3 regions of the Aquabacterium sp. J223 genome follow, and region 1 is predicted to be linked to each of the others. Evidence: predicted binding sites of a transcription regulator. Region 1 holds the regulator's gene; each other region holds the start of a gene.
The links. Region 1 encodes LexA, which represses DNA repair genes until DNA is damaged. Its sites were predicted from a motif close to ACTGTATNNNNATACAGT; they were not measured.

Region 1 (4,414 bases):
CCAGCCGCAGCAGCGGGTGCCCTTGCAGGATGGGCTCGCTCTCGAAGACGTCCACCGCCGCCATGCCGGGCCGGCCGCGGTTCAGCGCCGAGACCAGCGCGTTGTCCTCCAGCAGCTCGGCGCGCGAGGTGTTGACCAGCAGCGCCGTCGGCTTCATGCGCGACAGGTCCTCCAGCCCGACGATGCCCCGGGTGGCGTCGGACAGGCGCAGGTGCAGGCTCAGCACGTCCGAGGTCTCGAACAGCTGCTCGCGGGAATCGGCGCTGCGGTAGCCGGCGTCGCGTGCGGCGCTGCGCGAGCCCTCGCTGCCCCAGACCACCACGTCCATGCCGAAGGCGCGGCCGTAGCCGGCCACCAGCGAGCCGATCTTGCCGAAGCCCCAGACCCCCAGCGTCTTGCCCTTGAGCACCATGCCGAGGCCGAAGTTGGGCGGCATCGACGCCGCCTTCAGCCCCGACTGCTGCCAGGCGCCGTGCTTCAGGTTGCCGATGTACTGCGGCAGCCGGCGCATGGCGGCCATGATCAGCGCCCAGGTGAGCTCCGCCGGCGCGGTGGGCGAGCCGCCGCCCTCGGCCACCGCGATGCCCAGCCGCGTGCAGGCCTCGATGTCGATGTGCGAGCCGATGCGCCCGGTCTGGGAGATGAGCTTGAGCTTGGGCAGCTTTTCCAGCAGCTGCCTGGGGAAGTGGGTGCGCTCGCGGATGAGCACCAGCACGTCGGCGTCCCGCAGCCGCACCGACAGCTGGCCGATGCCCTTGACGGTGTTGGTGAACACCTTGGCGTTGAGCTGCTCCAGCCGGCTGGCGCAGCGCAGCTTGCGCACCGCGTCCTGGTAGTCGTCGAGGATGATGACGTTCATCCCGGCTCATTGTGCACGGCATGCCGCGGTGGCACCGGCGGCCGGCCGCCGCGCGGCGCCGTTAGGATGCGCCGCCCTCGAACCTCAGGAGACCGCCATGGACACCCTCTCCCTCTACGACGCCAGCGTGCCCGTGCTGGGTCGCATGCTGGTCAACATGACGCGCTGGCTGGACAAGGCCGCCGAGCACGCCCAGGCCAAGGGCTTCGACCCCGGGGTCTACCTGACCCTGCGGCTGGCGCCGGACATGCTGCCGTTCACCAAGCAGATCCAGATCGCCAGCGACAACGCCAAGGGCTGCGTGGCCCGGCTGGCCGGCATCGACGTGCCGAGCTTCGAGGACCAGGAGGCCAGCCTGGACCAGCTGAAGGCGCGGCTGGAGCGCACGCGCCAGTTCGTCACCTCGGTGCCGGCCGAGCGCTTCGAGGGCGCTGCCACCCGCGAGATCGTGCTGCCGATGCGCAACCGGGAGCCGCTGCGCTTCGACGGCCGCGCCTACCTGACCGGCTTCGCGCTGCCCAACTTCTACTTCCACGCGACGACGACCTACGCGCTGCTGCGCCATGCCGGCGTGCCCCTGGGCAAGGGCGACTTCCTGGGCGGCTGACGACCGCCGCGCGGCCGCGGGGTTCGGGCGGCCGCCCGTGGCTCAGGCGCGGACCGCCGCGCCCGCCGATCGCGGCAGCCGCGTCGGGAAGTGCCGGTTCAGGCCGGCCAGGCGCTGGTGCGCCCGGGCCTCGCCGTGCTGCATGGCCACCAGCTGGAACAGCTCGGCGCGCAGGTGCCACAGCTCCAGCAGCGAGCGGGCGCGCGATGCGCGCGACCGCAGGAAGTCGGCCGGCTGGCCGGTCAGCCCGTCGAGGCCGGCGGCGAAGTCGTCGCGCGCCCGCTGCAGGGCCTCGCCGACCGTCTCCGGACGGGTGGCGGCCTCACCGACCAATGCCCGCCGCAGCGCCCTCGACCAGCGCGGGGCGGCCTCCGGGAGCAGCGACGGCGGGCAGACCTCGAGCCGCGAGGTGACCGGCGCGGGGGGCGGCAGGTGGCGGGCGGACAGGCGGGTGAGGGCGGCGAGCATGAACATCTTCTCGGCCGGCGGCGCCGGCGCTTGAGAAGAATCTTCCGTCCGTGCGGGAAGTCACGAAGCGCCGAACAAGCGGGCGCGGACCGTGCAGTTCATCGCCTGCGATGGCTCACCAGCGGGCCAAGCGCCGGGCCCGCCACCGACCAGAGGCCGGTGGCCTCAGCAGGCGCGGACAGTCCGCAGGGACTGTCCACGTCCGGCCTCGGTTCACCAAGACGGCCCGCATCCCCTCGGGGGATCGGTCGACGTACCCGTCGAGCGAGGGGCCTACATCAACAAGGTGTTGCGGATCAGGCCGACGGCCACGCCTTCGAGCTCGAAGGGCTCGCCCGGCGCCACCTTGATGACCTCGAAGTCCGGGTTCTCGGGCAGCAGCTCGATCGCGCCCTTGCTGCGCTTGAGCCGCTTGACGGTCACCTCGTCGCCCAGCCGGGCGACGACGATCTGGCCGTTCTGCGCCTCGGTGGTCTTCTGCACGGCCAGCAGGTCGCCGTCGAGGATGCCGGCGTCGCGCATGCTCATGCCGCGCACCTTGAGCAGGAAGTCGGGCTTGCGCGCGAAGAGCGTGGCCTCGACGTTGTAGGTGCGGTCGATGTGCTCCTGGGCGAGGATGGGGCTGCCCGCGGCCACCCGGCCGACCAGCGGCAGCGCCAGCTGCGCCATGCCGGGCAGCGGCAGCGAGAACTGCCGGCCGCGCGCCTGGTTGAGCGCGCGCAGCACCTCGGACTTGAGCCGGATGCCGCGCGAGGTGTTGCCCACCAGCTCGATCACGCCCTTGCGGGCCAGCGCCTGCAGGTGCTCCTCGGCGGCGTTGGCCGAGCGGAAGCCGAGCTCGCCGGCGATCTCGGCCCGGGTCGGCGGGGCGCCGGTGCGCTCGATGGCGCTGCGCACCAGGTCGAGCACCTGCTGCTGGCGCTCGGTGAGCTTGGGCCGCTCCTCGGACTCCGCCGCGGACGGCTCGCCGGTTGCGGTACCGTGCCGGGCGGTCGGGGATGCGCCCTTGGGGCGGCCGGGCGGGTTCATGCGCTGGCTCCTGCGGCCTTGCGGCCGGCTGTCGGTCTGTACAGACCTGTATTTTCATCCAGACACTGTCACATGCCAAGCACTTCGTCGTCCGTCGCGCCCGCGGTGCTGCTGCTCGGCACCGGCGGCACCATCGCCGGCGTGTCGCCGGCGGCGGGCCAGCCGTACGTCGCCGGCGTGCTGCCCGCGCAGGCCTTGGTCGCCGGGCTGGCGTTGCCACCGGGCGCGGCGGTGCGGCCGGAGACGGTGGCCGCCATCGACAGCAAGGACATGGACGGTGCCACCTGGGCCCGGCTGGCGCGTCGGTTGGCCGCCGCGTTGGGCGAGCCGTGGGCCGGTGTCGTCGTCGCCCACGGCACCGACACGCTGGAGGAAACCGCCTACCTGCTGGCCCGGCTGGCCGACCCGCGGGTGCCGGTGGTGCTGACCGGCGCCATGCGGCCGGCGGACGCGGCTGAGGCCGACGGGCCGCGCCACCTGGCCCATGCCGTCGCGGTGGCCGCCTCGGGCTCGCCGTCCGGTGTCTGGGTGGCCTGGGAGGCCGGCTGCACCGGCCGGGGGGCCTGCGCAAGCTGCACGGCTGGCGGCTGGACGCCTTCGACAGCCCGGAGCCGGTGCCGCTGCCGGCGCCGCTCGGATGGCCGGCCCTGCCCGACGAGGGTGATGCCTGGCCCTGGGTCGAGATCGTCACCAGCCACGGCGATGCGCGGGCCGGCGGGGGTGCAGGCGCTGGTCGACGCCGGCGTGCAGGGCCTCGTCGTCGCCGGCACCGGCAACGGCACGGTGCACGCGCGGCTGCTGGCGGCCTTGGAGGCGGCGGCCGCGCAGGGCGTGGCCGTCTGGTGGACCTCGCGCTGCGCCTTCGGCGGCCTGGCCGAGGGACGCCCCGACGGCGGCCGCCTGTCGGGGCCGCCGCGTCCGCCCGGCCTGCTGGGCCTGGCGGCGCCGCTGCTGCGGCTGGAGCTGGTGCTTCAGCTCGCCTTGCGACGGCGGGCGGCCCAGCCGACCACGCCCAGCCCGCCGAGCATCAGCGCGTAGGTCTCGGGTTCGGGGATGGGCGCCAGCGCGAACAGCGCGGTGCCGGGGTTGACGCCGTCGGCGCCTTCGTTGGCCACCGCCAGGTAGTAGAAGCCGTCCATCTCGAAGCCAGTCAGGCCTTCGGGTCGCAGCAGGCCGTCGTTGACCAGCAGGCGCACGAAGCTGGTGTCGGCGGGGTCGGTGATGTCGAACACCGCCACCGAGCCCTGCTTGGTGCGCTCCAGGCCGATGAAGGCGTAGGTGCGGCCGCCGATGGTCAGCAGCGCCAGCCCCTCGGGCTCGACGCCCTTGTCGCGGCTGCGCTCGTCGTCGTAGAGGCCCAGCTTGTTGGCCTCGCGGTCGAGGATGGAGCCGCTGTCGTAGACCAGGTCGCCGTTCTCGTCGCGGATCGAGAAGGACCGCGCCCCGGCGGC
Region 2 (4,414 bases), 650 kb from region 1:
TCGCCAAGGCCCAGGTGCGCCTGCCCAACGGTCCGCTGAAGACCGTCGGCGAGCACCCGGTGACCGTGGCGCTGCACACCGACGTGGTGGTCGACCTGACCGTCGCCGTGGTGCCCGAGGCCGACTGAGAGGTCCGCTTCGACGTCATGCGCCCGCTCGCCGCGGGCGATCGGAAGGGCCGGTCCTGCACCGGCCCTTTTCTTTTTGCCAGCCGGTTGTCCACCGCCGTGCACGCAAGCTCCAGGGCTTGTCCACGGCCTTGTCCACAGGCGATGGCCGCGCCGCCGCCTAAGATGCCGATCCCCGCCGTCCGTCCGCAGTCCATGTCCTCGCCGCCGTTCCTGTCCTCCGCCAGCCCCGATTCGTTGGGCACGTCCGCCCGCCGCGACGACGAGGTCGCCCGCCTGCGGGTGCCGCCGCATTCCATCGAGGCCGAGCAGAGCGTGCTCGGCGGCCTGCTGCTCGACAACCTGGCCTGGGACCGCGCCGGCGACCTGCTCACCGACAGCGACTTCTACCGCTACGAGCACCGCACCATCTACAAGGCGCTGGGCGCGCTGATCACCGCCGCCAAGCCGGCCGACGTGATCACCGTGCACGAGCAGCTGCAAAGCCTCGGCAAGGCCGAGGAGTGCGGCGGCCTGGCCTACCTGAACGCGCTGGCGCAGAGCGTGCCGAGCGCGGCCAACATGCGGCGCTACGCGGAGATCGTTCGCGAGCGCGCCATCCTGCGCAAGCTGATCTCCGCCAGCGACGACATCGCCACCGCCGCCTTCAACCCGCAGGGCCGGGCGGTGTCGCAGATCCTCGACGAGGCAGAGTCCAACATCCTCAAGATCGGCGAGGAGGGCAGCCGCAACAAGCAGGGCTTCCTGGGCATCGACAAGCTGGTGGTCGAGCTGCTCGACCGCGTCACCGAGCTGCACGAGAACGGCGCGGAAGAGGTGACCGGTGTGCGCACCGGCTTCTACGACCTCGACCGCGACACCGCCGGCCTGCAGAAGGGCGACCTCATCGTGCTGGCTGCGCGTCCGTCGATGGGCAAGACCGCCTTCGCCCTGAACATCGCCGAGCACGTGGCGGTGGCCGAGGGCCTGCCGGTCGTGGTGTTCTCGATGGAAATGGGCGCCTCGCAGCTGGCGCTGCGCCTGGTCGGCTCGCTCGGCCGCATCGACCAGTCCGGCCTGCGCACCGGCCGCCTGCGCGACGACGACTGGGGCCGCCTGGCCGACGCGGTCGACCGGCTGCGCAACGCCAGCCTCTTCATCGACGAGACGCCCGGCCTGACGGTGGCCGAGCTGCGCGCGCGGGCCCGCCGCATGGCGCGCCAGTTCGGCGGCACCCTCGGCTTGGTGGTGATCGACTACCTGCAGCTGATGAGCGGGTCCAGTTCCGGCGAGGAGAACCGCGCCACCGAGCTGGGCGAGATCTCGCGCGGCCTGAAGGCGCTGGCCAAGGAGCTGCAGTGCCCGGTGATCGCGCTGTCGCAGCTCAACCGCTCGGTCGAGACGCGCACCGACAAGCGGCCGATGATGAGCGACCTGCGCGAGTCCGGCGCCATCGAGCAGGACGCCGACATCATCATGTTCATCTACCGCGACGAGTACTACAACAAGGAGTCGAAGGAAGGGGGGCATTGCGGAGATCATCGTCGCCAAGCAGCGCAACGGCCCCGTCGGCACGGTGAAGCTCACCTTCCTGAAGCCGCTGACCAAGTTCGACAACCTGGCCCCGGGCAGCGTGGGCGGCGGCGAGTACTAGCGCGACCAGGGCGACCAGGGCGCCGGCGGCCGCCACCGGCGCCCCGCCCAGGCTCAAACCCGGTTCTTCAAGCGCGGGAAGATGGTGAAGGCCAGCAGCGCCGCCAGGCCCACCAGCACGTAGACGATGCGCGACAGCGTCGACATCGGGCCGAACAGGGCCGCGACGAGGTCGAAGTTGAACAGGCCGACCAGGGCCCAGTTCAGTCCGCCGACGATGAGCAGCACCAGCGCGATGGCCTGCAGCGTGGAAGCGCCGGCCTGGCGTGCGGCGAGCGGGGGAACGTTGGCCATGGGAAGACTCCTTGGTTGACGCGCCGGGGAACGTGGGCGCCGCGAAGTTCGGCAGCCGCCATGCCCGGCGCCCGGCCGGCGCCGCCAACACGCGATGACCGGGCCGGCCGCGTGCCGCTTGTGGCCAACGGCTGGAGCTGTATATATTCACAGCCATGCCGTCCAGCCAGCCATCGATCCCGTCGCCCCCGCCCCGCAAGGGCCGCGGCACCACCTGGGCGCTGGAGCACCGCTTCACCCGCCGGTCGCACGAGGTGGAGGACGACGGCTGGGGCGGCCTGGACCAGCAGGTCAGCGAGCAACGGGACGCCCCCGCCACCGAGGTGATCGAGGAACGGGTCAAGAGCATCCTCACCGCCAACCAGTCGGTGGACATCAGCTTCGACCTGTCGATCAACCCCTACCGCGGCTGCGAGCACGGCTGCATCTACTGCTTCGCCCGGCCCACCCACAGCTACCTCAACCTGTCGCCGGGGCTGGACTTCGAGACCCGCATCGTCGCCAAGGTCAACGCCGCCGAGCGGCTGCGCGAGGCGCTGCGCAAGCCGGGCTACGTGCCGCGGCCGCTCAACGTCGGCTCGGCCACCGACGCCTACCAGCCGATCGAGCGGCGGCTGCGCATCACCCGCGGCGTGCTGGAGGTGCTGTGCGAGGCGCGGCACCCGTTCTCCATCATCACCAAGTCCGCCGGCATCGAACGCGACCTCGACCTGCTGGCGCCGATGGCCGCGGCCAGGGGCTGCGCCGCCTACATCTCGGTGACCACGCTGGACCCGGCCCTGGCCCGGGTGATGGAGCCGCGGGCCGCGGCACCGGCGCGCCGGCTCAAGGCCATCGAGGCGCTGGCGCGGGCCGGCGTGCCGGTGGGCGTCAGCGTGTCGCCGCTCATCCCCTTCCTCAACGAGCCGGAGCTGGAGCGCATCGTCGCCGCGGCGGCCGACGCCGGCGCCGGCAGCGCCTTCGGCATCGTGGTGCGGCTGCCGTGGGAGGTGAGCCCGCTGTTCCAGCAGTGGCTGGAACAGCACTTCCCCGACCGCGCCGCGCGCGTCATGGCGCGCATCCGCGACTTGCGTGGCGGCAAGGCCAACGACCCGCGCTTCGGCACCCGCATGACCGGCGAGGGCGTGTGGGCGCAGCTCGTCGCGCAGAGGCTGCAGAAGGCGCGCCGGCGCCACGGCCTGGACCGCGAGCGCGAGCCGATGGACTTCGGCGCCTTCCGCCCGCCGGCAGCGGCCGACGGCGCCGGGCCGCCGCAGGCCAGCCTGTTCTGAGGCGCGTTATTCGTCGACGCCGGCGGCCACCGCGGCGCGTTCGCTCTCGTCGTCGCCCGACGCCGCCGCCTCGGCCACCGGCACGCAGCTGCAGAACAGGTTGCGGTCGCCCCAGGCGTTGTCGATGCGGCCCACCGGCGGCCAGTACTTGCGGCCCTTCAGCGCCGGCAGCGGGAAGGCCGCCTGCTCGCGGCTGTGGGCGTGCGGCCAGTCGGCGGCCAGCAGCGCTTCGGCGGTGTGCGGCGCCTGCTTCAGCGGGTTGGCCTCGCGCGGCCAGTCGCCGCGCTCGACGCGGGCGATCTCGGCGCGGATGGCGATCATCGCCTCGCAGAAGCGGTCCAGCTCGGCCTTGGGCTCGCTCTCGGTGGGCTCGACCATCAGCGTGCCGGGCACGGGGAAGCTCAGCGTCGGCGCGTGGAAGCCGTAGTCGATGAGCCGCTTGGCCACGTCCTCGGCGGTGATGCCGGTGGCGTCCTTCAGCGGCCGCAGGTCGAGGATGCACTCGTGCGCCACGCCGCCTCCGGCCAGGCCGTCGGCGCCCCCGCTGTACAGCACCGGGTAGTGCGCCCGCAGCCGCGCGGCGATGTAGTTGGCCGACAGGATGGCCACCTCGGTGGCCTGGCGCAGGCCGTCGGCGCCCATCATGCGGCAGTACATCCAGCTGATCGGCAGCACGCCGGCGTTGCCCAGCGGCGCCGCGCTGACGGCGCCGACACCGTGTTCGGCATGGCCGGTCGGCACGCCGCCCGTCTCGTGCCCGGGCAGGAAGGGCACCAGGTCCGCCACCACCGCCACCGGCCCCACGCCCGGGCCGCCGCCGCCGTGCGGGATGCAGAAGGTCTTGTGCAGGTTGAGGTGGCTGACGTCGCCGCCGAACTCGCCCGGCGCGGCGATGCCGACCAGCGCGTTGAGGTTGGCGCCGTCGACGTAGACCCGGCCGCCGTGCGCATGCACCAGCGCGCACAGCGCGCGCACCTCGGCCTCGAAGACACCGTGCGTGCTGGGGTAGGTGATCATCACGCAGCTCAGGCGGTCGCGGTGCTGCTCGCACTTCGCCTTCAGGTCGGCCAGGTCGACGTTGCCCTGCGC
Region 3 (4,414 bases), 1.6 Mb from region 1:
AGCGGGTTGATCTCCACCAGCGACGCGTCCGTTTCCATGTAGCACTTGTAGAGCTTCTGGAACAGGTCGACGGCCTGCTGGCTCGACTCGGCCGGCAGGCCGATGCCCGCGGCGATCTTCTTCGCCTGCTCGGCGCCCAGGCCGGCCAGCGGGTCGACGTACTCGGTGATGATCTTCTCGGGCGTGGCGTGCGCCACCTCCTCGATGTCCATGCCGCCTTCGCTGGACGCGATGAAGGCGACCTTCTGCGTCGCGCGGTCGGTCACCAGCGAGACGTAGTACTCCTTCTGGATGTCGGCGCCGTCCTCGATGTAGAGCCGGCGCACCTTCTGGCCTTCGGGGCCGGTCTGGTGCGTCTTCAGCTGCATGCCGAGGATCTCGCCGGCCAGGCGCTTGACGTCGTCGATCGTCTTGGCCACCTTCACGCCGCCGCCCTTGCCGCGGCCGCCGGCGTGGATCTGCGCCTTGACCACCCACACCGGGCCGCCCAGCTTCTGCGCCGCTTCCACCGCCTCCTGGACAGTGAACGCCGGATAGCCGCGAGGGACCGGCACGCCGAACTGGCGCAGGATTTCCTTGCCTTGGTACTCGTGAATCTTCATGGGAGGTGCTGGTTCGAGGGGCGACTTGGCCGGATGGCAACACGCCATCGGGGGCGTCCGGCCGTCCCGCACCAGCGGCCCTGCGCGCAAGGCGCTGGCAGAGGGTCCGGACGGCGCCGGCAGCGTGCCCGCTCGGGGCGCGGCAGCCGGCGGCGAACTTTAACACCGGGCCAACCCTGATCCCCCGCCGGTGCTGCGCCTCGACTCAGGCCGCCGTCTCCCCGTCCACCGGCGCGCCCGCCATCACCAGCACCTGCCGCGCCACCGACGGCGAAAAGCCGCGCTGCAGCAGGAAACGGGTCTGTTTGGCCCGGGCGGACAGGTCGGCGGGCGGCTGTCCGAAACGCCGGGCCCAGGCCGCGTGCGCCCGCGCCACTTCGCTGTCCTGCAGCACCTGCCGCTGCTGCGGCGACAGCGACAGCCCGTGCTGCGCCAGCTCCGCTTCGACCCGCCGGTGTCCGTAGCGCTGGGCGCGCAGGTGGACCCGGCTGTCGACGAAGCGCTGGTTGGACAGGAAACCCTGTCGCTCCAGCCAGTCGAGCAACTGGTCGATGCAATGGGGCGAGGCACAGCGTGTCGCCCGACGCGGATCCCCATCACCAGCCTCGGCGTCGGCCTCGGCCCCGATGGGGGGCCGTCGGGCGCGCGATCGGCGTCGGCACCACCCGCCGCCGGACCCCGCAGGCGCGCCTGCCGCCGCTCCCGCTCGAGCAGCTTGCGCCGCAGCTCGGCGCGGCTGTGCTCGCGCTGGGACAGCCACAGCAGCGCCTGGCCCTTGATCGACAGCGGTGGCTTGCCGCCCGGCATGTCGGCTCGCTTTCGCCCCGCCCGGCCGCCGGGAAAGGGCGCCTTTACGCGCCGGCGGCGGCGCCGCCCAGCAGCGGGATGCCCATGGACTCGCGCACCCTGTTCTCGATCTCGCGGGCCAGGTCGGCGTTCTCGCGCAGGAACTCGCGTGCGTTGTCCTTGCCCTGGCCGATCTTTTCGCCGTTGTAGGCGTACCAGGAGCCGGACTTGTCCAGCACCTTGGCCTCCACACCCATGTCGATGATCTCGCCCTCGCGGCTGATGCCCTCGCCGTAGAGGATGTCGAACTCGGCGGTCTTGAAGGGCGGGCTGACCTTGTTCTTCACCACCTTGACCTTGGTCTCGCTGCCGATGACTTCCTCGCCCTTCTTGATGCTGCCGATGCGCCGGATGTCCAGCCGCACCGAGGCGTAGAACTTGAGCGCATTGCCGCCGGTGGTGGTTTCCGGGCTGCCGAACATCACGCCGATCTTCATGCGGATCTGGTTGATGAAGATGACCATGCAGTTGGTCTTCTTGATCGTGGCGGTGAGCTTGCGCAACGCCTGGCTCATCAGGCGGGCCTGCAGGCCGGGCAGCGAGTCGCCCATTTCGCCTTCGAGCTCGGCCTTGGGCGTGAGCGCGGCCACCGAGTCGACGACGATGAGGTCCACCGAGCCGGAGCGCACCAGCGCGTCGACGATCTCCAGCGCCTGCTCGCCGGTGTCGGGCTGGCTGATCAGCAGCTCCTGCAGGTTGACGCCCAGCTTCTGCGCGTACTGGATGTCGAGCGCGTGTTCGGCGTCGATGAAGGCGCAGGTGCCCTGCAGCTTCTGCATCTCGGCGATGACCTGCAGGGTGAGGGTGGTCTTGCCGGACGACTCGGGGCCGTAGATCTCGACCACCCGGCCGCGCGGCAGGCCGCCGACGCCGAGCGCGATGTCCAGCCCCAGCGAGCCGGTGGAGACGACCTGGATGTCCTCGATCACCTCGCCTTCGCCCAGGCGCATGATCGAGCCCTTGCCGAACTGCTTTTCGATCTGGGCCAGCGCGGCCTGCAGGGCCTTGGCCTTTTCGGTGTTCAAGGCTTTGACGGGGGCGTCCATGGGCTTCTCCTGGTGAGCCGGCATTGTGGCACAAACTGGCTTTTCGTACAGTATCGTTCGGTGGAGCGCCGGCAAATCCCTAGAAGGTTCGGGCACCGGTCAACCGCCTCTGCACGCCATGATGCGGGCGGGCTGGCTCAAGGGGTGAGCCACTCCAGGGAACTGCGGGGAGGAAGCCGCCGACCGATCCCCGATACTGGACGCCGTCACGGAGCTTCCTGCCATGCGCATCCTCATCGCCGAAGACGACCAGGTGCTCGCCGACGGGCTGCTGCGCTCGCTGCGCCGCGCCGGCTATGCGGTGGACCATGTGGCCACCGGGACGGAGGCCGACGCCGCGCTGGCCGGCCACGAGTTCGACCTCGTCATCCTCGACCTCGGCCTGCCCAAGCTGCACGGGCTGGAGGTGCTGCGCAAGCTGCGCCTGCGCGACTCCAAGGTGCCGGTGCTCATCCTCACCGCGGCGGACAGCGTGGAGCAGCGCGTGAAGGGGCTGGACCTCGGCGCCGACGACTACATGGCCAAGCCGTTTTCGCTGCAGGAGCTGGAGGCGCGGGTGCGCGCCTTGACGCGGCGCGGCCTGGGCAGCGCCGGCCCGCTGATCCGCCACGGTCCCCTGAGCTTCGATGCCACCGGCCGCGTGGCCTACCTCAACGACCAATTGGTCGAGTTGTCGGCCCGGGAGCTGAGCCTGCTGGAGGTGCTGCTGCAGCGCGCCGGCCGCCTCGTCAGCAAGGACCAGCTGGTCGAGCACCTGTGCGAATGGGGCGAGGAGGTGAGCAACAACGCCATCGAGGTCTACATCCACCGGCTGCGCAAGAAGATCGAACAGGGGCCGGTGCGCATCGCCACGGTGCGCGGGCTGGGCTACTGCCTGGAGAAGGTGAGCACACCGCCCGTCGCGGGCGCGTGACTTTGAACAGCGCGCGCGGGCCGGGCGCCGGGCCGCTCCCATGCCGGCCCGCCTTTGCCGTGGCGGATCGGCCGGCGTACCGGACGGCCGAGGGGCGGGCATGACCCGCGAGCAGCGCTCCCTCTTCGGCGAGATCCTCGACTGGATGCTCGCGCCGCTGCTGCTGCTGTGGCCGATGAGCGTGGCGCTGACCTGGCTGGTGGCGCAGGGCATCGCCAACCAGCCGTACGACCGCGAGCTCGGCGAACGCGCCCGCCTGCTGGCCACCCGCATCGCGGTGACCGAGGCCGGCGAACGCGGTCCCCGGGTGCTGCTCACCGGCGAGCTGCCGGCGGGCGACGAGACCGACCGGGTCTACGTCCAGGTGCTCGGGCTGCGGCGCGAACTGCTCGCCGGCGACGGCCTGCTGCCGCCGCCCGAGGGCGCGCCGGGCAACCTGGGCGAGGTTCAATTCCGCGACGGCGCCGTGAACGAGGAGGCGGTGCGCATCGCCTACCTCTGGCTGGCCGACGGTCCGCTGGCCGAGGGCGAGACACCGCCCCTGGTGCAGGTGGCCGAGACGCTGGAGAAGCGCTCCCGGCTCGCCACCGAGATCATCAAGGGCGTCATCCTGCCGCAGTTCGTCATCCTGCCGCTGGCGGTGCTGCTGGTGTGGCTGGCGCTGGCGCGCGGCATCGCGCCACTGAATGCGCTGCAGCAGCGCATCCGTGAGCGCGACAGCCATGACCTGAGCCCCATCGCCGACCGCGACGTGCCGGAGGAGGTGTCGCCGCTGGTGCGATCGATCAACGATCTGCTCGGGCGGCTCGACCGCTCGGTGCGTGCGCAGAAGCAGTTCCTGGCCGATGCCGCCCACCAGCTGAAGACGCCGCTGGCCGGCCTGCGCATGCAGGCCGAACTGGCCCAGCGCGAGATCGACGCCGGCCAGGCCGACGCCGCGGCGCTGAAGCAGTCGCTGCAGCAGATCGCGCGCTCCAGCACGCAGGCGGCGCACATGGTCAACCAGC

Region 2: LRS07_RS07350 (PA0069 family radical SAM protein) is a predicted target of LexA. The motif match lies at 2,191-2,208, and genes of this name have one in related genera.
Region 3: recA (recombinase RecA) is a predicted target of LexA. The motif match lies at 2,529-2,546, and genes of this name have one in related genera.

The regions. Positions count from the first base shown of each region.
Region 1 covers NZ_CP088297.1:2,159,590-2,164,003, forward strand. Annotated here, with positions in the region: gene LRS07_RS10395 (D-2-hydroxyacid dehydrogenase family protein) at 1-859, opposite strand, end outside; gene LRS07_RS10400 (DUF1993 domain-containing protein) at 957-1,466, shown strand; gene LRS07_RS10405 (hypothetical protein) at 1,509-1,934, opposite strand; gene lexA (transcriptional repressor LexA) at 2,208-2,963, opposite strand; gene LRS07_RS10415 (asparaginase domain-containing protein) at 3,036-4,001, shown strand; gene LRS07_RS10425 (choice-of-anchor I family protein) at 3,935-4,414, opposite strand, start outside.
Region 2 covers NZ_CP088297.1:1,512,552-1,516,965, forward strand. Annotated here, with positions in the region: gene rplI (50S ribosomal protein L9) at 1-128, shown strand, start outside; partial or broken gene dnaB (replicative DNA helicase) at 324-1,761, shown strand; gene LRS07_RS07345 (DUF378 domain-containing protein) at 1,815-2,054, opposite strand; gene LRS07_RS07350 (PA0069 family radical SAM protein) at 2,210-3,325, shown strand; gene gcvP (aminomethyl-transferring glycine dehydrogenase) at 3,332-4,414, opposite strand, start outside.
Region 3 covers NZ_CP088297.1:587,843-592,256, reverse strand. Annotated here, with positions in the region: gene sucC (ADP-forming succinate--CoA ligase subunit beta) at 1-602, opposite strand, end outside; partial or broken gene LRS07_RS22175 (regulatory protein RecX) at 808-1,409, opposite strand; gene recA (recombinase RecA) at 1,454-2,494, opposite strand; gene LRS07_RS02795 (response regulator) at 2,718-3,407, shown strand; gene LRS07_RS02790 (sensor histidine kinase) at 3,508-4,414, shown strand, end outside.